DNA from 3 places in the Streptomyces yunnanensis genome. Region 3 is predicted to be linked to each of the others. Evidence: riboswitches for the same ligand, from Rfam matches in the RefSeq annotation. Region 3 holds a riboswitch; each other region holds the start of a gene.

Region 1 (6,259 bases), 1.2 Mb from region 3:
GCCTGGGCGACCTGGGGGCCCGGCCGGGCCGTTCGGACGCGACGTTCTTCCCGGCCGGGGCGCTGCTGCTGCTGTTCACCGACGGGGTGACCGAGGCCCGCGACCGGGACGGGCGGTTCTACGACCCGTGCGCCCGGTTGCGCGGCAGCCTGTTCAGCGGGCCCGACGACCTGTTGGACGTGGTGGTCGAGGACGTCGCCCGGCACACGGGCGGGGGGCCCGCGGACGACATGGCGCTGCTGGCGGTCCAGCGGCCCCTGGACGGGTAGGCCGGCGCCGCGGGCCGCCCGGCCGCCGGCCGCCGCCCGCCGCCCGCCGGCCGCCGCCCGCCGCCCGCCGCCCGCCGCCCGCCGCCCGCCGCCCGCCGCCCGCCGCCGGGCGACCGGGCGGGCGCGCTACGACAGCGCGGAAGGGAGCCAGTGCACGCTGCGGCCGTGCGGGTCGGTCAGCGCGACCGGGCGCTCGTCCAGGGCGAGGGTCAGCAGCGGCGTGTCCGCCGCCCCCGGGGAGCGGTGCTCCGGCGCCGTGATCCACGGCAGCACGCTGTGGTGCTCCTGGGAGATCCAGTGGCCCCCGCCGTCCCGTTCGGCGAGCAGCGACCGGACGAGCCGGGCGAACTCCTCGCGCCGGGCGGGCGGAAGGTGGTTCAGCGCCGCGCTGTGGAACACCACCAGCGTCGCCCCGGACGGTACTTGGGCGGCCAGCGCCGGCAGCTCGTCGAGCAGGTCGCCGCGCACGACGGTGGGGCGGGGCGCGGTCCGCGCCGCCTCCACGGCCGCCGAGAGCCGCGCCGCACGGGCCTCGTCACCGGGCCAGACGAGGGCGCGCAGCCACCGCAGGTCGTCCGCCTCCCCGAAGGGGTCGAGCGGCGCCGGGTCGATGCCGCCGCGCCAGACGACCTCGGGCAGGGCGCCGGGCAGCGCCGCCGCGCCACCCTCGCCATCGGGCGCGAACCCGCTCGCGCGGCAGGTGAACGTGACCGGGCTGTCCGCGGCACCCGGGCCGTCCATCGCGCGGCCGTCCTCCTGGACGTACTGGTAGCGGTACCGGTCCGGGTAGAGGCACAGCCCCGCCGGCGTCCCGACTTCCAGGAGGGCCAGTGGCTGCGGCATACGGGCCAGCAGCGGCAGCAGGGTGGCGCACCGGGCCGGTTCGTCGGTCCGGGCGGAGCGGCGCATGATCACCGAGCGGACCTCGTCCCAGTGCCGGATCGTCCACTCGCGCCAGCGCCCGTATGCCGCCGCGCCGCGCGGCCCCCATTCCGCGTGCGGACCGTCGAGCTGGCGCACCGCGGCGAGCAGGAGGTCCGGCTGCTGCTTGTGGCCGGCCGGCAGCGAAGCCGCGAGCAGTTCGCAGAGCTCGTCGTCGTGGCTGATCCGGGCGGACAGCTCCTCGTGGGCGTCGGACCGTCCCCGGGCCTGTTGCCGGGAGAACTCCCAGTACCGGACCGCCATTTCCTGCGGGGTGCTGACCGTGTTCCCGGCGTTTCCGGTGTTCGCGACGTTGACGACCATGGGGCGACGTTACCGTCCTCACTCTCCGTGATCGACGTGCGTCCCTCCGCATAACGAGTGGCGCACAATCGTCGCGAGATCGTTTGGCGGTGTGGCGCCAACTCGCCCAGGTTGCGGACGAATTGGTAGCGAACGTCCCTGCCGCGGGCCCCTAGGGGGAGCCTGCGGAACCCCCGCGGATTCAAGGGAACGCTTGGATTTCCCTCGTCGTCTCTATTACTGTCCGATAACGGAGCGCGGTCGTCCCAGCCGTCGCCAATGGCGGCACCGTGCGCCGACGCCGAATCCCGCACGCGCTGTTCCCGCATGCCCAGAACGTCTCCGAGTCACCCGCCCGAGCCGGCTGTTCGCACGACCCGACCCGTGTCCTCGACCCGCGTCGAGTCGCCCGGATCAACCGGTTTCGAGGGGCCCCGACGGATCCGCCTGGAATTGCCGGGAATTGAGTAGAGGGAACCGGGGAACCACCCTCTTGGGGTGAATCGGGCGCCTCTCGCCAAGCGGTGCCCGTAGGAGACCTTCCTGCTCCGAACCCGTCAGCTAACCCGGTAGGCGAGAAGGAAGGAAAGGAGTGCGCCCCCGTGGCGTCCAACAGGCCCACCCCACATGGCCCGTCCACCTACGGCCTCGGTGGCCCCGCCGACTTCAGTGGCGCGGTCGGCTTCGGTGCCCCCGTCGGTCCGGCCGGTCCCTCCGGGGCCGCCGCTCCCGTCCAGCCGGCCCAAGTCCCGCCGATCGCCGGCGGGTTGAGGGAAGGGCGGTCGCCCCAGGAGCCGTTCTCCCGCGACCTCTCCCACGGCCAGGCGCCCCCGGCTTCCCAGACGGCCCAGAGCTCGCCGCCGCACCACTGGTCGGCACAGGGCGCGCTGCCCGGTGACGCGCCGTCCCCCGGCCCCGAAGGCGGGGGCGAGGCCCGCGGCGAAGGCGACGGGACCGGCGACGAGTGGCTCCCGGCCGACGAGCCGAGCGACGACGACGGGCCGCTCCGCGCGATCCGCGGCAAGCACCGGGTGGCCAGAGCGCGCAGCGGCGGTCTCGCGCGCGGCGGCACGGCACTGGGCGTCGGCGTGATCGCGGCGGTCGGCGCGAGCGGGGTGGCCGCGGCCCAGGGCCGGCCGCCGGTGCCGATATCGATGCCCGACCCCGGCGGGGCGGCCGACGGCGACGGCACGGGCCAGGAGACCGGCACGGCGCTCGCCGCCTCCGCCGGCCCCTCCGTCGCCCCCTCCCGGACCGGCACCGCCCCCGACGAGGCCGCCCAGGACGCCCGACCCGCGGGCGCGGCCGAGGCGCTGCGCAACCGCATCCTCCAGCAGGCTGACGTCCAGCAGGCCGACGCCCCTCAGACCGACGCCCCACAGGACGCCGCGGAGCCGGAGGCCGGTACGGCCGCCGAGCACGCCGCCGCCCCGCAGGCGGACCAGGGCGCGCCCGGGCAGCAGGGGGCGGCGAAACAGGCCGGCGCCGCCGAGGAGCGCACGGAGGCCGCGCCTCCGGCGGCGCAGGGGACCGCACCCCGGGCGGCGGCGGCCGACGCCCCGGCCCCACCGGCGGCCGACCACCGCGCCCACCCGACGCGGACCTTCGTCGCGCCGGTCTCCTCGTACACCCTCGCCGCCGGCTTCGGGCAGTCCGACGACCGCTGGGCCGCGGACCACACCGGACAGGACTTCACGGCCCCAACGGGCACGCTGGTCAAGGCGGTTCACGACGGGACCATCACCCAGGCGGGCTGGGCCGGCGGGTACGGCTACCGCATCGTCCTCACCCTCGACGACGGCACGCAGCTCTGGTTCTGCCACCTGTCCTCGATGGTCAAGACGACGGGCAGGGTCCACACGGGCGACGTGATCGGCCGGGTCGGCGCCACCGGGAACGCCACCGGTCCGCATCTCCACCTGGAGGTCCGCCCGGACGCCGGCGCACCGACGGACCCGGTGTCCTGGCTGCGCGACCGCGGGACCGCCGTCTGACGGACCGGCCGGCCGCCCACGCCCCGTGGGCGGCCGACGGGACCGATCGGGCCCCGGACCCCGGCCCCCGGACGGACGCCGAACGAGGAATAACTCCCCACGTCCTGACGTTGTAACGGGCATGACCGTGACACACGCCCAAGGCTCCGCCCCCACCCCGAAGTCGCTCGGTTCGCTGTCCGTCTCCACCCTCTGCCTCGGCGGCAACGTCTTCGGCTGGACCGCCGACGAAGCCGAGTCCTTCGCCGTTCTCGACGCCTACGTGGCCGGCGGCGGCAACTTCATCGACACCGCCGACGTCTACTCGGCATGGGTGCCGGGCAACAAGGGCGGCGAGTCCGAAACCGTCCTCGGCAACTGGCTCGCGGCCCGCGGCAACCGCGACGACGTCGTGATCGCCACCAAGGTCGGCGCCCACCCCGACCACAAGGGCCTGTCCGCCGCCACCATCAAGACCGCCGTGGACCTCTCGCTGTCCCGGCTGCGCACGGACCACATCGACCTCTACTACACCCACTACGACGACGAGTCCGTCGAGGTGGGCGAGTTCCTGACCGCCCTCGACGACCTCGTCAAGGCGGGCAAGGTCCGCGAGATCGCCGCGTCCAACATCTCGGCCCGGCGCCTCCAGGAGTCGCTGGACTTTTCCGACCGCGAGGGCGTGGCCCGCTACGTGGCCCTCCAGCCGCACTACAACCTCGTCTCCCGCGACACCTACGAGGGCGAACTCGCCGACGTGGCCGCCCGCAACGGCGTCGCCGCCGTCCCGTACTACGCGCTCGCCTCCGGCTTCCTGACCGGCAAGTACCGCCCGGGCGCCAGTGTCGACAGCGCCCGCTCGGAGAAGGCCGCCGGCTACCTCGCGACCGACCGCGGCCGCCGCGTCCTGGAGGCCCTCGACACCGTCGCCGCGGCCCACGGCGCCGAGCCGACCACCATCGCCCTCGCCTGGCTCGCCGCCCGGCCCACCGTCGCGGCCCCCATCGCCAGCGCGCGCACGGTGTCCCAGCTCCCTGCCCTGCTGGCCGTCAACGAACTCGTCCTCACCGACGCCGAGATGTCCCTCCTCACGGAGGCATCGGCCTGACGCGGCACGGCGGTGCGGGGCCCGCACAGGCCCCCGCGCCGCCGGCCGCCGTCGGTCGCGCGGACCCGGCCCGGCGGCGCCTCAGCCGCGTCGGTCCGCCACCGCCCACGAGGCCAGGGCGACGCCGCCGGCCACCGCGAACACCGAAGGCCACGCCCCGATCTTCTTGGCCAGCGGGTGCGACCCCGCGAACGCCGCCACATAGGCACCGCTCAGCGCGGCGGCCGCCTTCGTGCCGGCCTTCTGCTGCCAGCCCCTGGCCGCCACCGCCCCGGCGGCGGCCAGCGCGACGCCGCCCAACGGCCGCTTCTTGGTCCACCGGGCCACGCCGTAACCGCCCACCAGGCCCGTGGCCGCCACCACGCTCGTCGGTATCCCAGCCATCGCAGAATCCTCCCTTTCACGGACAACTCCCACGAGCCTACGCGCGCCCGCATCCCGCGCGCGGAGCACGGTCGAGGGGACGGTTCAGCGCGCGGCGCCGGGCGGCGGCGCGGCTTCGTGCGGCGGGGCCGGGGCCGGGTGGCGCGCCGCCCCGGCCGGACCGGGGCCCGCCGCCCCGCCCGCCCACGCCTGGAGCAGCGCCGGGCCCGCCCACGGCCGGTAGTGCCACAGGCGCTCCAGCAGTTCGCGTTCCCGGGCGGCGAAGTCCGGCGGCGGGCCCGTCAGATGGGCCCGGCGGCGGTGGAAGGACAGGGCGGTGGCCAGCGCCGCGTAGGCGGTGACGGCGCGGGCGGCGGCCGGGCCGTGGGTGCGGCGGGCGATGTCGCGGGCCAGCGCGCGGGTCCGCAGCGAGGCGAGGGCGGTGGGCTCCGGTGGGGCGAGCCAGCCGGTGGCGGTGTACGGGGCGAGGTAGTCGCGGACCGAGCGCAGTTCCTGCCGCCGGGCCCACAGCGCCAGCCAGGTCAGGACCAGCAGCACCGGGACCATGAACGCGCCGTAGACGGTGAGGAAGCCGGCGTCGCTGAGGTCGGAGGCGGCGTTCCAGATGCCGTGCAGCAGGACCGCGGTCGCCAGGCCGAAGAGGATGAGCGCGGCGCGGGCGCCGCGGCGCCGCGGATAGCGGGTCGCGGCGATCCCGAACGACAGCCCGGTGAGGATCGTGAAGAGCGGGTGCGCGAACGGGGAGACCACGATCCGCACGAAGAAGGTGCCGGCGGTGAGGGAGCTCAGACCGGTGTGCCCCAAGGACTGGTCCTCGCCGAAGGCGCTGCCCAGATAGAGGATGTTCTCGGTGAAGGCGAAGCCGGTCGCGGTGATCCCGGCGATCACGATGCCGTCCGTGATGCCGTCGAAGTCACGGCGGCGGAAGCGGTAGAGCAGCACGATGGCGGCGGCCTTCATCACCTCCTCGACGATCGGGGCGATGACCGTCGAGCCCCATGCCTGGGCCTCGGTCGGCGACGTGGAGGCGACGTTGTTGGCCAGCCAGTCGGTGGCGAAGCCGTTGGCCAGGACCGCGACCAAGGTGGCCGCGCACGCCCCCCAGGCGAAGGCGAACGCCAGATTCCGCCAGGGCTCGGGCTCGATCCGGTCCAGCCAGCAGAAGGCCGCGATCAGCAGGGGCACCGGGAAGACGGCCAGTCCGACGCCGACGAGGAGACCCTCGGTGCCGGTCTGCCGCCGGACGATGCCGAGGATGAGCACGCCGGAGAGCGCCAGCAGCGCGGCCAGCGCGATGGCCC
Region 2 (6,259 bases), 1.7 Mb from region 3:
GCACCCCTTCCGCCGCCGATCCGACAACTCAACCGCCGCGCGAAAGGCAACCGCATGCGTTCCGGGAACGGCCGGCATCGTCGCCCCCGACAAGCACCGGCCATTTTTGTCACGGCAGGAGTGACCGGCGCGGGCCTGGCCCTGCCGCTGTTCGCGGCGAGCGGCGCGCACGCCGCCGACACGACGACCTGGGACAAGGTCGCGCAGTGCGAGAGCGGCGGGGTGTGGAGCGCCGCCACCGGCAACGGCTTCTACGGCGGTCTCCAGCTCACCCAGGAGATGTGGAACGACTACGGCGGCACCGCCTACGCCTCCCGCCCCGACCTCGCCAGTCGCGCCCAGCAGATAGCCGTGGCCGAGGCGATACTCGACGACCGCGGCCCGGACGCCTTCCCCAGCTGCGCGGTGAACGCCGGACTGACCAAGGACGGCCGCAAGCCCCGCGTCGACCCGGGCCCCACCACCCGCCCCTCGCCGCGGCCGACGCACGGCCACAACGGCGGCGGCGCCTCCGACGACGCGGGGGGCGACTCCGACACGGCGGGCGGCGACCAGGGCCACCCGGACCCGGCCACCCGGACGCCGGAGCCGTCCGGCGGTGACTCCGGCACGGACCGCGGCCCGGACGCCGGCAGCGGCTCCGACGCCGGCGCGGACGGCCCGCACGCGCCCTCGGCGACCCCGGAGCCGTCGGGCTCCTCGTCCGCCTCGCCCGCCCCGTCCGACTCCGGGGCACCCACCGACTCCCCGTCGGGCTCCCCGTCGGGAAGCCCGTCCACCTCTCCGGCGGACCCGGCAGACCCGTCCGCGCCGTCCGGCCCGTCGGGCTCGACGGACCCGGCCGACCCGGCGTCGCCCGCCCCGTCCGACTCCACCGCGCCCGGCGGCCAGGACCGGCCCGGCGACCCCGCTACGCCGCCCGCCACCGGCAAGCACCGCGGGACGCCCGGCGACGGTACGGAGGCCGGCGACGGCCGGGACGGCGGCCGCGGCCGGCACGCCTCCCGCGGCGGCGAGGCGCCCCGTACGCCCCCGGCGGAGGCCGGCAGCTACCGCGTGCGCCCGGGTGACAACCTGTCAGAGATCGCCGTCAGTCATGACCTGCCGGGCGGCTGGCCCGCGCTCTACCACCGCAACCAGGACGTCATCGGCTCCGACGCGGATCTGATCCACCCCGGTCAGGTGCTCGATCTCGGGCGGACACAGGGGTAGTTACCGGCAGTTCGCCGTCTTTCGCGGCGTTTCGTAAAAGTGAGATATGGCTCTCGTTGCGGGGGATGGGTCCGGACCTGTCCCCCGTTGCCATACCGGGGCCTACCTGCGGAAATGACCCGCGTGGTGATCAAAAACGGTCAACTTGGTTCAGAAGATGGGGTTTGAACACCAACAGGGTTACTGCTTACGGTCAGGACCGCTCGCCAAAGCGGGCCCTTCGATCGCACGCCGAGTCCTGCCGGCGGTCGGAGTCGACGACGCGCAAGCGCCGAAGGCAGGAGCGGGGGACCCAAGGTAAGTGCCGACCCCGCCCGTGAGAGCGGGTCAGTCGGCTTGGGGTGAAGTCGTGTGTGCAGCACACACGGCCGGGCAGCTCACACGGCCCGAACCCGACAGCTCACCTCGTAGGCGTCGGTGAGGAAACGAACGCACGATGCTGATCAACAAGGGCAAGCACCGCCGCAGCTCCAAGGCCGTCCGCGTCGCCACCCTGGCCGGTGTCGCCGGCGCCGCCGTCGCCGTTCCGCTGATGGGCGCCACCTCTGCTTCCGCCGCCTCGGTCGCCACCTGGGAGAAGGTCGCCCAGTGCGAGTCCAGCGGCAACTGGTCGATCAACACCGGTAACGGCTACTACGGTGGCCTGCAGTTCTCGAACTCCAGCTGGGCCGCCGCCGGTGGCACCAAGTACGCGGCCCGCGCCGACCTGGCCACCAAGGACCAGCAGATCGCCGTCGCCGAGAAGCTGCTCGCCATGCAGGGCCCGGGTGCCTGGGGCTGCGCCGCTGCCGGTGGTCTGACCTCCGGTGGCCCGGCCGCCGCCGTCAACCCCTCCGGCTCCACCGTCAAGAAGAGCCAGGGCACCGAGGCCCGCAAGCAGACCGAGGGCTCCACCAAGAAGTCCGCCCCGGTCCGCGAGAAGGCCGAGAAGAAGGCCGAGAAGGCCCAGCCGGCCGCCCCGCAGGACGCGCACCGCTCCGGTGACACCTACACCGTCAAGTCGGGCGACACCCTCGCCAAGATCGCCAAGGCGCACGGCACCAACTGGAAGGCGCTCTACGCCGCCAACAAGTCCGTCGTCGGCGGCAACCCCAACCTGATCTTCCCGGGCCAGAAGCTCAGCATCTGAGCCGATCCGGCTGCCCGAGAGAGCTGCCCCGCCGCGGCGCGTACCCCCGAGCGCGCCGTGGCGGGGCTTCTCCGTTGCCGGACCCGGCCGCCCGGCCGTCCCCACCGGCACCGACGCGGCGCGCGCCGTCCCCGGCGCCCCGAGCGGCCCGGCACGACGTTCCCCGCATAGCGAACAATGCCCCGAAACCTCCTGTGAACTGGGATTTCGTTCTGCTTGTTGGGTTTTTTCGTCCCACGGAGCGGGCCACGGGCGAGCGGATCCCCCCGGGGCCGTTAGGCTCATGCCGAGAACTCCAGACACCCCTGAAGGAGACAACGTGCCGTCCATCGACGTCGTCGTAGCCCGCGAAATTCTCGACTCGCGAGGTAATCCCACGGTCGAGGTCGAGGTCGGCCTCGACGACGGCAGCACCGGCCGTGCCGCCGTCCCGTCCGGCGCCTCGACCGGCGCCTTCGAGGCCGTCGAGCTGCGGGACGGTGACCCCAACCGCTACCTCGGCAAGGGCGTGGAGAAGGCCGTCCTGGCCGTCATCGAGCAGATCGGCCCGGAGCTCGTCGGCTACGACGCGACCGAGCAGCGGCTGATCGACCAGGCGATGTTCGACCTGGACGCCACCGACAACAAGGGCTCGCTCGGCGCCAACGCCATCCTCGGCGTCTCCCTCGCCGTCGCGCACGCCGCCTCCGAGGCCAGCGACCTGCCGCTGTTCCGCTACCTCGGTGGCCCGAACGCGCACGTGCTGCCCGTCCCGATGATGAACATCCTGAACGGCGGCTCGCACGCCGACTCCAACGTGGACATCCAGGAGTTCATGATCGCCCCGATCGGCGCGGAGTCCTTCTCCGAGGCGCTGCGCTGGGGCGCCGAGGTCTACCACACCCTCAAGAAGGTGCTGAAGGCCAAGGGCCTGGCCACCGGCCTGGGCGACGAGGGCGGCTTCGCCCCCAACCTCGGCTCCAACCGCGAGGCCCTGGACCTGATCCTGGAGGCCATCAAGGAAGCCGGCTACGCCCCCGGCCAGGACATCGCGCTCGCGCTGGACGTCGCCGCCTCCGAGTTCTACAAGGACGGCAAGTACCAGTTCGAGGGCAAGGAGCGCTCCGCCGCCGAGATGACGGAGTACTACGAGGAGCTGGTGGCGGCCTACCCGCTGGTCTCCATCGAGGACCCGCTGTTCGAGGACGACTGGGCCGGCTGGAAGGTCATCACCGACAAGCTCGGCGCCAAGGTCCAGCTGGTCGGCGACGACCTCTTCGTCACCAACCCCGAGCGCCTCGCCCGCGGCATCGAGGAGGGCTCCGCCAACGCGCTGCTGGTGAAGGTCAACCAGATCGGCTCGCTGACCGAGACCCTGGACGCCGTCGAGCTGGCCCAGCGCAACGGCTTCAAGTGCATGATGTCGCACCGCTCCGGCGAGACCGAGGACGTCACCATCGCCGACCTCGCCGTCGCCACCAACTGCGGCCAGATCAAGACCGGCGCCCCGGCCCGCTCCGAGCGCGTCGCCAAGTACAACCAGCTGCTGCGCATCGAGGAGATCCTCGACGACGCGGCGGTGTACGCCGGCCGCAGCGCGTTCCCGCGGTTTCGCTCTGCGAACCAGTAGGCACGGCGCTCTGCGAACCAGTAGGCACGGCAAGGGCTGAGGCCCGCCCCACACCACCGTCCGGCTGAGCTCCCGAGGACTCGACAACGGAGCAAAGCCGGGGTGAAGCGCAGCGTCCCCGGCGCCGGTCCCGTACCGTTGCCGGGGACGTACGTCATGACGACCGCCGTGACGACGTCAGGACGGAAGCTGAAGGGGAGGCGAGACGACGTGCCCGCGGACCGGTTCTCCACCGCGACCCGGCTCAAGGCGCTCGGCGAACAGGCCGCAGCCCGCGTCCACCGCGCCAAGCGACGGCCCCGCCGCAACCGCCTCACCGGCCGGGCCGCCCTGCTGGCGCTGGTGATGTGCTCGCTGGTGGTCGCCCTGGCGTACCCGATAAGGCAGTACATCTCCCAGCGTTCGGACATCGCCGACCAGCGCCGCAAGGCCCAGGACGCCGCCGCCGCGCTCGACCGGCTGCGCGACGAGAAGGCCCGCTGGCAGGACCCGGCCTACGTCCGGCAACAGGCCCGCCGGCACCTGCACTACGTCATGCCGGACGAGACCGGGTACATCGTCCAGGACGGGACCGGGGTCCGCGCCGCGCCCAAGGGAGCGGCGGCGGCCCAACGCCCCTGGTACGACAAGCTCTGGGAAGACGTGGACCGCGCCGCCGGCGCCGACCGCGCCGACACCGCCCACGCCCCCGACACCCCCGCGGTCACCAAGCGGTAGCCCGCACCGGCGGGCAGCGGCGAGACTGTACGGGCGGGCCCGCACACGGCCGTACGGCACGCCCTCGCCGTGCCTCCGCCCGGCCCGTTCGTCACTCACCACCGGCCCTCACCGAAAGCGCACATGGACACGCCCCCGCCCCAGACCGAGCCCACCGAGCCCACCGCCGCGGACATCGCCGCCTTCAAGGAGCAGCTCGGCCGTCCGCCGCGCGGCCTGCGGGCCATCGCCCACCGCTGCCCCTGCGGCCAGCCGGACGTCGTCGAGACCGCACCGCGCCTGGAGGACGGCACCCCCTTCCCCACGCTCTACTACCTCACCTGCCCGCGCGCCGCCTCGGCGATCGGCACGCTGGAGGCCAACGGCGTGATGAAGGAGATGACCGAACGGCTGGCGACCGACCCGGAGCTGGCCGCCGCCTACCGCGCGGCCCACGAGGACTACATCCGCCGCCGGGACGCCATCGAGGTGCTCCAGGGCTTCCCGAGCGCGGGCGGCATGCCCGACCGGGTCAAGTGCCTGCACGTGCTGGTCGGCCACTCGCTGGCCGCCGGCCCGGGCGTCAACCCGCTCGGCGACGAGGCGCTGGCCATGCTGCCCGAGTGGTGGAAGAAGGGCCCCTGCGTGAGCGTGTGCGGGGAGACCGTCGAGACCGACGAGGGAGCGTCCGAGTGAAGCGTGTCGCCGCTGTCGACTGCGGTACCAACTCCATCCGCCTGCTGGTCGCGGACGTGACGCTGCCCGACGGCGCCTCCGGCGAGCTGAAGGAGCTCGACCGCCGGATGCAGATCGTCCGGCTCGGCCAGGGTGTGGACCGCACCGGGCGGCTGGCGCCGGAGGCACTGGAGCGGACCTTCGCGGCCTGCCGTGAGTACGCCGCGGTGATCAAGGACCTGGGCGCGGAGCACGTCCGCTTCGTGGCGACCTCGGCCTCCCGCGACGCGGAGAACCGCGCGGACTTCGTCCGCGGCGTGGTGGACATCCTGGGCGTGGAGCCCGAGGTGATCACCGGCGACCAGGAGGCGGAGTTCTCCTTCACCGGCGCCACCAAGGAGCTGACCGGCCACCCGCACATCGAACTCCCCTACCTCGTCGTGGACATCGGCGGCGGCTCGACGGAGTTCGTGCTCGGCAGTGACACGGTCCGGGCCGCCCGCTCGGTGGACGTCGGCTGCGTGCGGATGACCGAGCGCCATCTGCTCCACGACGGCCGGATCACCGACCCGCCCACCGCCGCCCAGATCGCCGCCATCAAGGCGGACATCGCCGCGGCCCTGGACCGCGTCGAGGAGACCGTCCCGCTGACCGAGGCCGCCACCCTGGTCGGCCTGGCCGGTTCGGTGACCACCGTCGCCGCCATCGCGCAGGGCCTGGACCACTACGACTCCGCGGCCATCCACCACTCCCGGATCTCCCGGGCCACGGTCCGCGAGGTCACCGAGCGCCTGCTGACCTCCACCCACGCCGAGCGGGCGGCGATCCCCGTCATGCACCCCGGTCGGGTCGACGTCATCGCGGCCGGCGCCCTCGTGCTGCTGTCGATCATGGATCGCATCGACGCCGACGAGGTCGTGGTCAGCGAACACGACATT
Region 3 (6,259 bases):
ACCGCGGACTACGCCGACCACACCGACCGCACCGCCCCGTCGCCCGCCCCGGCCCCGGGCATCCCGGCCCAGGCGGGCCCGCCCGCGGACGACACCGTCCCGGTCGAGGACACCGTCCTGTGGGACCAGCCCCTCGCGGCGTTCGCCCCCGAGACCGCCGGCGCCGCCGACGAGCACGACGCCACCGACGCGTCCGCCGCCGAGGCCCTCGCGCCCGCCCCCTCGTCGATCGCCGACGCGATGACCCAGGCGATGCCCATCCAGGCGATGCCCGACACCGCCGTCCCGGACGACGACGCCCCTCTGCGGGTCGACGGTCCCCCGGCGGGCAAGGCGGTCCGCGGTCGCGGCCGGCGCCGCCAGGCCAAGCGCTCGGCGCTGCTGACCGTCGCGGTGCCCTCGGTCGCCGCGATGGGCGTCTGCGCGGCGGCCGCGGCCTCGGTCAGCCAGTTCGGCGGGGACGACAAGGACGGCACGACGACCCAGGCCGCACCGGACGCTGGTGCCGCGAAGCGGACGACGGCGGCCAACAAGAAGCTCGACAGCCAGCTCGCCGGACTCAGCGCCAGCGCCCAGGACTTCCGCGAGCGGGCCAGCCGCACCCAGGAGCGACTGGACCTCAAGCAACGGCAGGCGGACGAGCGCAAGCGCAAGGAAGAAGAGGCGGCCCGCAAGGAGGCGCTGCGCCCCAAGGTCGTGCTGCCGGTCACCCAGCACGGCCTGAGCGCGCTCTTCGGCCAGGCCGGGGTGAACTGGATGTCGGTGCACACCGGCATCGACTTCCCGGTCAGCTACGGCACCCCGGTCATGTCGGCCACCGACGGCACCGTCCGCACGCAGTGGAACTCCGCCTACGGCAACATGGCGATCGTGACCTCGCCCGACGGCACCGAGACCTGGTACTGCCACCTGAGCAGCGCCAAGGTCCGCTCCGGCACGGTCAAGGCCGGCGACACCATCGCCTACTCCGGCAACTCCGGCAACTCCACCGGCCCGCACCTGCACTTCGAGGTCAGGCCGGGCGGCGGCTCGGCGATCGACCCGATACCGTGGCTCCGCGCCCACGACCTCAACCCGTACTGAACCCCGGTACGAGCGCCCAGGGGCCTGCCGCACACCGCGGCAGGCCCCTGCCCGTTCCCGCTGTCCGCGCTGTCCGCGCGGCTAGAGCTTCTCCACCGGTGCGTACCGCAGCAGCAGCCGCTTGGGCTTCTCGCCGCCGAAGTCGATGGTCGCCTCGGCGTTGTCCCCGCTGCCCTTGACGGCGACGACCGTGCCGAGCCCGAAGCTGTCGTGGGTGACGCGGTCGCCGATGGCCAGCGCGACCACCGGGCGGTCCGCCGCGCGCCGGGTCGCGAACCCGCTCGGCCCCTTGGCGCGCGCCGAGGACAGCGACGCCCCGATGCCGCCGCCGAGCCCTCCGCCGCCCGAGGAACCGCGCGACGACAGGCCGCCCATGGACGCCGACGGCGTCGCGGGGCCCGTGCGCTTCCACTCCACGTACGCGTCGGGGATCTCCTCCAGGAAGCGGGAGGCCGGGTTGTACGAGGGCTGGCCCCAGGCGCTGCGCATCGTGGAGCGGGTGACGTAGAGCCGCTCGCGGGCGCGGGTGATGCCGACGTAGGCGAGCCGGCGCTCCTCCTCCAGTTCCTTGGTCTGGCCGAGCGCCCGCATGTGCGGGAAGACGCCGTCCTCCATGCCGGTCAGGAACACCACCGGGAACTCCAGGCCCTTGGCGGTGTGCAGGGTCATCAGCGTGATGACGCCGGAGCCCTCCTCGTCCTCGTCCGGGATCTGGTCGGAGTCGGCGACCAGGGCGACCTGCTCCAGGAACTCGGCGAGCGTGCCCGGGCCCGCGGCGGCACCCTCCGGCGCCTCGCCCTCGCCGCGCTCCTGCTCGAACTCCAGGGCCACGGAGGCGAGTTCCTGGAGGTTCTCGATCCGGGTCTCGTCCTGGGGGTCGGTGGACGCCTGGAGTTCGGCGAGATAGCCGGTGCGCTCCATGACCGCTTCCAGGACCGTGGCGGGGCCGGCCCCGGACTCCACGATCGTGCGCAGCTCCTCCATCAGGGCGTTGAACCGCTTGACGGCGTTGGCGGAGCGGGCGGCCATCCCGTACGCCTCGTCGACCCGGCGCAGCGCCTGCGGGAAGGTGATCTTCTCGCGCAGCGCCAGGGCCTCGATCATCGCCTCGGCGCGGTCGCCGATGCCGCGCTTGGGGACGTTGAGGATCCGGCGGAGCGGGACGGCGTCCTCGGGGTTGGCGAGCACCCGGAGGTAGGCGAGGATGTCGCGGACCTCCTTGCGCTCGTAGAAGCGCACGCCGCCGACGACCTTGTAGGGCAGCCCGACCCGGATGAAGATCTCCTCGAAGACCCGGGACTGGGCGTTGGTGCGGTAGAAGACCGCGACGTCGCCGGCCTTGGCGTCGCCGGCGTCGGTGAGCCGGTCGATCTCGTCGGCGACGAACTGGGCCTCGTCGTGCTCGGTGTCGGCGACATAGCCGGTGATCTTGGCGCCGGCGCCGGCGTCCGTCCAGAGGTTCTTCGGGCGGCGGTTCTCGTTGCGCTCGATGACGGCGTTGGCGGCGGAGAGGATCGTCTGCGAGGAGCGGTAGTTCTGCTCCAGCAGGATCGTGGTGGCGTCCGGGTAGTCCTCCTCGAACTGGAGGATGTTGCGGATCGTGGCGCCGCGGAAGGCGTAGATCGACTGGTCGGCGTCACCGACCACGCACAGCTCGGCGGCGAGCATGTCGTCTGTGCCAGGGCCGACCAGCTCGCGGACGAGGGTGTACTGGGCGTGGTTGGTGTCCTGGTACTCGTCGACCAGGACGTGGCGGAAGCGGCGGCGGTAGTGCTCGGCGACGTCCGGGAACGCCTGGAGCAGGTGGACCGTCGTCATGATGATGTCGTCGAAGTCCAGGGCGTTGGCCTCGCGCAGCCGCGCCTGGTACATCGCGTACGCCTGGGCCAGGGTCTTCTCGAAGCCGTCGGCGGCCGTGCCGGCGAAGGTCTCCTCGTCGATGAGCTCGTTCTTGAGGTTGGAGATCTTCGCGCTGAAGGACTTGGGCGGGAAGCGCTTGGGGTCCAGGTCGAGGTCGCGGCAGACCAGGGCCATCAGGCGCTTGGAGTCGGCCGCGTCGTAGATCGAGAAGGACGACGTGAAGCCCAGCCGCTTGGACTCCCGGCGCAGGATCCGCACGCAGGCGCTGTGGAACGTGGAGACCCACATGGCGTTGGCGCGCGGGCCGACCAGCTCCTCGACGCGCTCCTTCATCTCGCCCGCGGCCTTGTTGGTGAAGGTGATCGCGAGGATCTGGCCGGGGTGGACGTGGCGCTCGGCGAGCAGGTGGGCGATCCGGTGGGTGAGCACCCGGGTCTTGCCGGAGCCGGCGCCGGCCACGATCAGCAGCGGGCTGCCGCTGTGCGCGACGGCGGCCTTCTGCTGGTCGTTGAGCCCCTCCAGGAGCGCCGCCGGGTCGATGGCCGGGCGGGCGGCACCGTCGCGGTAGTAGGACTCCCTGGTCACGGGCGCGTCGAACTTGCCGCCGAAGAGGTCGGCGGGCACGTCCTCGGGGGCCGGGCCGGGCTCGTCCTCGGGCGGGGGCGGGGGCTCCTCGTCCGGGGGGCCGAGGTCCGCCAGGAAGCTGTCGTCAAAGAGGCTGCTCATCGCCCACCGAGTCTAGGCCGCCGCACTGACAACCGGTCCCGGAGTGGCGGATTGCCCCGGTACTGCGCCGGCCGGGGCGGTAACTTGTGCGCTCGTGCCCGGAAACGTGGCGACACTCACCGTGAGGTCACGAAAAGGTTTCGGGCATATCGAACATCAGCCTTCACAGGAGCCACACGAGTTGGCTACGGTCTCGCTCGGGCAGCCCGCTGTCCCCGCGGACGACAGCGTCCGCACGGGCCGCCCCCGCCGAGTCCGGTCCTGCCGTCAGGCACCCGGAGCCGGGGACCCACAAGCACCACTGGGGTGAATCGACCGGTGCGGCCGTCGCCAGGCGGACGCAGCGGTCGTAGGGCAAGCCTTCCGTCAGCACACCGCCCGAACCCGACAGCTAACCCGGTAGGCGGTCCACGGAAGGAGTCGCCGGCCTTGGCGTCCCATCGCAAGCCGCGCACCCCCATACTCGCCACGCCCGGCGGCCGTCGCACCGCGGCCGGGCTCACCACCGCGGCGCTGGCCTCGGTCACGCTGCTCTCGCAGACCGCGAACGCCGCCCCGAATGCGCCGCAGCCCTCCATCGGAGAGGTCAAGCAGAAGGTCGACGACCTGTACCGGCAGGCCGAGGTGGCCACCCAGAAGTACAACGGCGCCAAGGAGAAGGCGGACGGCCAGCAGCGCACCGTGAACCGCCTCCTCGACGAGGCTGCCCGGCTCGCGGACAAGATGAACGAGTCCCGCCGCCGGCTGGGCGCGTTCGCCTCGGCGCAGTACCAGACCGGCGGGATCAGCCCGACCGCCCAGCTGATGCTCGCCAAGGACCCGCAGCAGTTCGTCGACCGCAACCACCTGATGGAGCAGTTGACCGGACGGCAGAAGCAGGCGATCACCGACTACGAGGACCAGGCCGCGACCGCCGCCCGTCAGCGGGCGGAGGCCACCCACAGCCTGGAGGCCCTCCAGCAGTCGCAGGAGACCCTGAAGGAGACCAAGCGAAACGTTCAGTCCAAGCTGGCCGAGGCCCGGCAGCTGCTGTCCCGGCTGACCGCCCAGGAGAAGGCGCGGCTGGCCGAACTGGAGCGCCAGAAGGAGGCGGAGGCCCAGCGCAAGGCCGCCGAGGAGGCCCGCAAGGAGGCCCAGCAGCGCCAGCAGCAGCCCGGCGGCGGTGCCGGCTCAGGGACCGGCACCGGTTCGGGGGGCGGCAGCTCCGACAGCGGCTCGTACTCCACCAAGGCCGGGAAGGCGCTCGCCTTCGCCCGCTCCCAGATCGGCAAGCCGTACGTCTGGGGCGCGACCGGGCCCAGCTCCTACGACTGCTCGGGGCTGACGCAGGCCGCGTGGCGGGCCGCCGGGGTCGATCTGCCGCGCACGACCTGGGACCAGGTCAAGGTCGGCACCCGGGTCTCCAGCAGCGATCTCCAACCCGGTGACCTGGTGTTCTTCTTCAACGACATCAGCCACGTCGGGATGTACATCGGCGGCGGCGAGATGATCCACGCCCCGCACCCGGGCGCCAGCGTCCGGGTGGAGTCGATCTACGGCATGCCGATCTACGGCAGCGTCCGGCCCGCGTAGCCGGCGCACGGGCGCGCCGCGCGCCCGTCATGAACCACCCCCCACACGCCGCCGCGCGGTCATCCGCCGTCTTTGGGAAGTACGGAGCGGGATGACCGCGCGGTGAGTCGTCGCTGCGGCGATGCGGGGCCCGGGGCCGGGCAGGCGGCTCAGGTCCAGAGCACCGCGATGAAGATGTTGAGCATGGTGAGTCCGCCGACCGCGCCGAAGAGCGGCTTGGGGAGCTTCTCCTCGTCGCGCTTGACGTAGACCAGCGCCAGGATCACCACCAGGACGGCCATCTTGATGCCGATCTTGATGTTGTTGAGCGAGTGGTCCTGCATCTGGTTCAGGCCGACCAGGACGATGCCGGTGACCAGCATCGTCAGCGCGCCGTGCAGCATGGCCGGCACGAAGCGGGCGGTGCCCGCGCCCATCGCCTTCATCTGGGTCAGGAAGCCGCCCAGGAGGGAGGCGATGCCGATGATGTGCAGGGCGACGAAGACATTGATTACTACGTCCATAGTGCTGGATCGTATCCGCCCCATAGCACGCCCTTTCCGGCAGGGCGCCCGTGATGCCCGCTTCGGTCAGGGCCCACCGCCCCTCGGCCCTCCCCCGGCCTTCGGGCCGTTCATCCCCCGCACGGTGGCGGTCGGAATCGGGCAATGCCGGGCAAGGGGGTTCCCGACGGCGACACCGGGCCTAGCTTCCTCCTGCAGGCGACCGGGCCCGTACCCCGCCGGTCGTATCCGCCCGCAGGGAAGGAAGTGACGGCCGCCATGGCGTCGCACCACACGGCCGGTGAGCGGCCGCCGCTCGCACCCCCGCCGGCCGGGCCCCGTACGGCCCGCACCGCCCGCACCGGGCTGCTGCTCGCCGCGGACCCGCAGCGCTACCTGGACGGCGCCACGGTCCTGGAGCGCACCGGCAGCCACCAGGCCACCGCGGTTTCCGGCTGGGCCCGCCGGCTGGGCAGCGTCCGCCGGCTCGGCGGCCACCCCGTCGCCACCGCGGAGCGCTCCCCGGAGGCCGCCGC

Evidence for each region. Region 3 has a riboswitch for cyclic di-AMP ahead of MOV08_RS17415 (C40 family peptidase). Riboswitches for the same ligand answer to the same signal wherever they lie in the genome.
Region 1: linked by a shared signal. The riboswitch ahead of MOV08_RS22750 (M23 family metallopeptidase) and the one ahead of MOV08_RS17415 (C40 family peptidase) in region 3 are both predicted to bind cyclic di-AMP.
Region 2: linked by a shared signal. The riboswitch ahead of MOV08_RS25130 (transglycosylase family protein) and the one ahead of MOV08_RS17415 (C40 family peptidase) in region 3 are both predicted to bind cyclic di-AMP.

The regions. Positions count from the first base shown of each region.
Region 1 covers NZ_CP095749.1:5,226,666-5,232,924, forward strand. The annotation lists gene MOV08_RS22740 (PP2C family protein-serine/threonine phosphatase) at 1-269, shown strand, start outside; gene MOV08_RS22745 (DUF2332 domain-containing protein) at 396-1,514, opposite strand; cyclic di-AMP (ydaO/yuaA leader) riboswitch at 1,938-2,084, shown strand; gene MOV08_RS22750 (M23 family metallopeptidase) at 2,096-3,487, shown strand; gene MOV08_RS22755 (aldo/keto reductase) at 3,609-4,574, shown strand; gene MOV08_RS22760 (hypothetical protein) at 4,656-4,958, opposite strand; gene MOV08_RS22765 (PrsW family intramembrane metalloprotease) at 5,043-6,259, opposite strand, start outside.
Region 2 covers NZ_CP095749.1:5,741,926-5,748,184, forward strand. The annotation lists gene MOV08_RS25125 (transglycosylase family protein) at 121-1,212, shown strand; cyclic di-AMP (ydaO/yuaA leader) riboswitch at 1,472-1,641, shown strand; gene MOV08_RS25130 (transglycosylase family protein) at 1,649-2,341, shown strand; gene eno (phosphopyruvate hydratase) at 2,625-3,950, shown strand; gene MOV08_RS25140 (FtsB family cell division protein) at 4,161-4,667, shown strand; gene MOV08_RS25145 (DUF501 domain-containing protein) at 4,791-5,342, shown strand; gene MOV08_RS25150 (Ppx/GppA phosphatase family protein) at 5,339-6,259, shown strand, end outside.
Region 3 covers NZ_CP095749.1:4,076,583-4,082,841, forward strand. The annotation lists gene MOV08_RS17405 (peptidoglycan DD-metalloendopeptidase family protein) at 1-1,083, shown strand, start outside; gene pcrA (DNA helicase PcrA) at 1,165-3,669, opposite strand; cyclic di-AMP (ydaO/yuaA leader) riboswitch at 3,922-4,090, shown strand; gene MOV08_RS17415 (C40 family peptidase) at 4,099-5,241, shown strand; gene MOV08_RS17420 (hypothetical protein) at 5,391-5,744, opposite strand.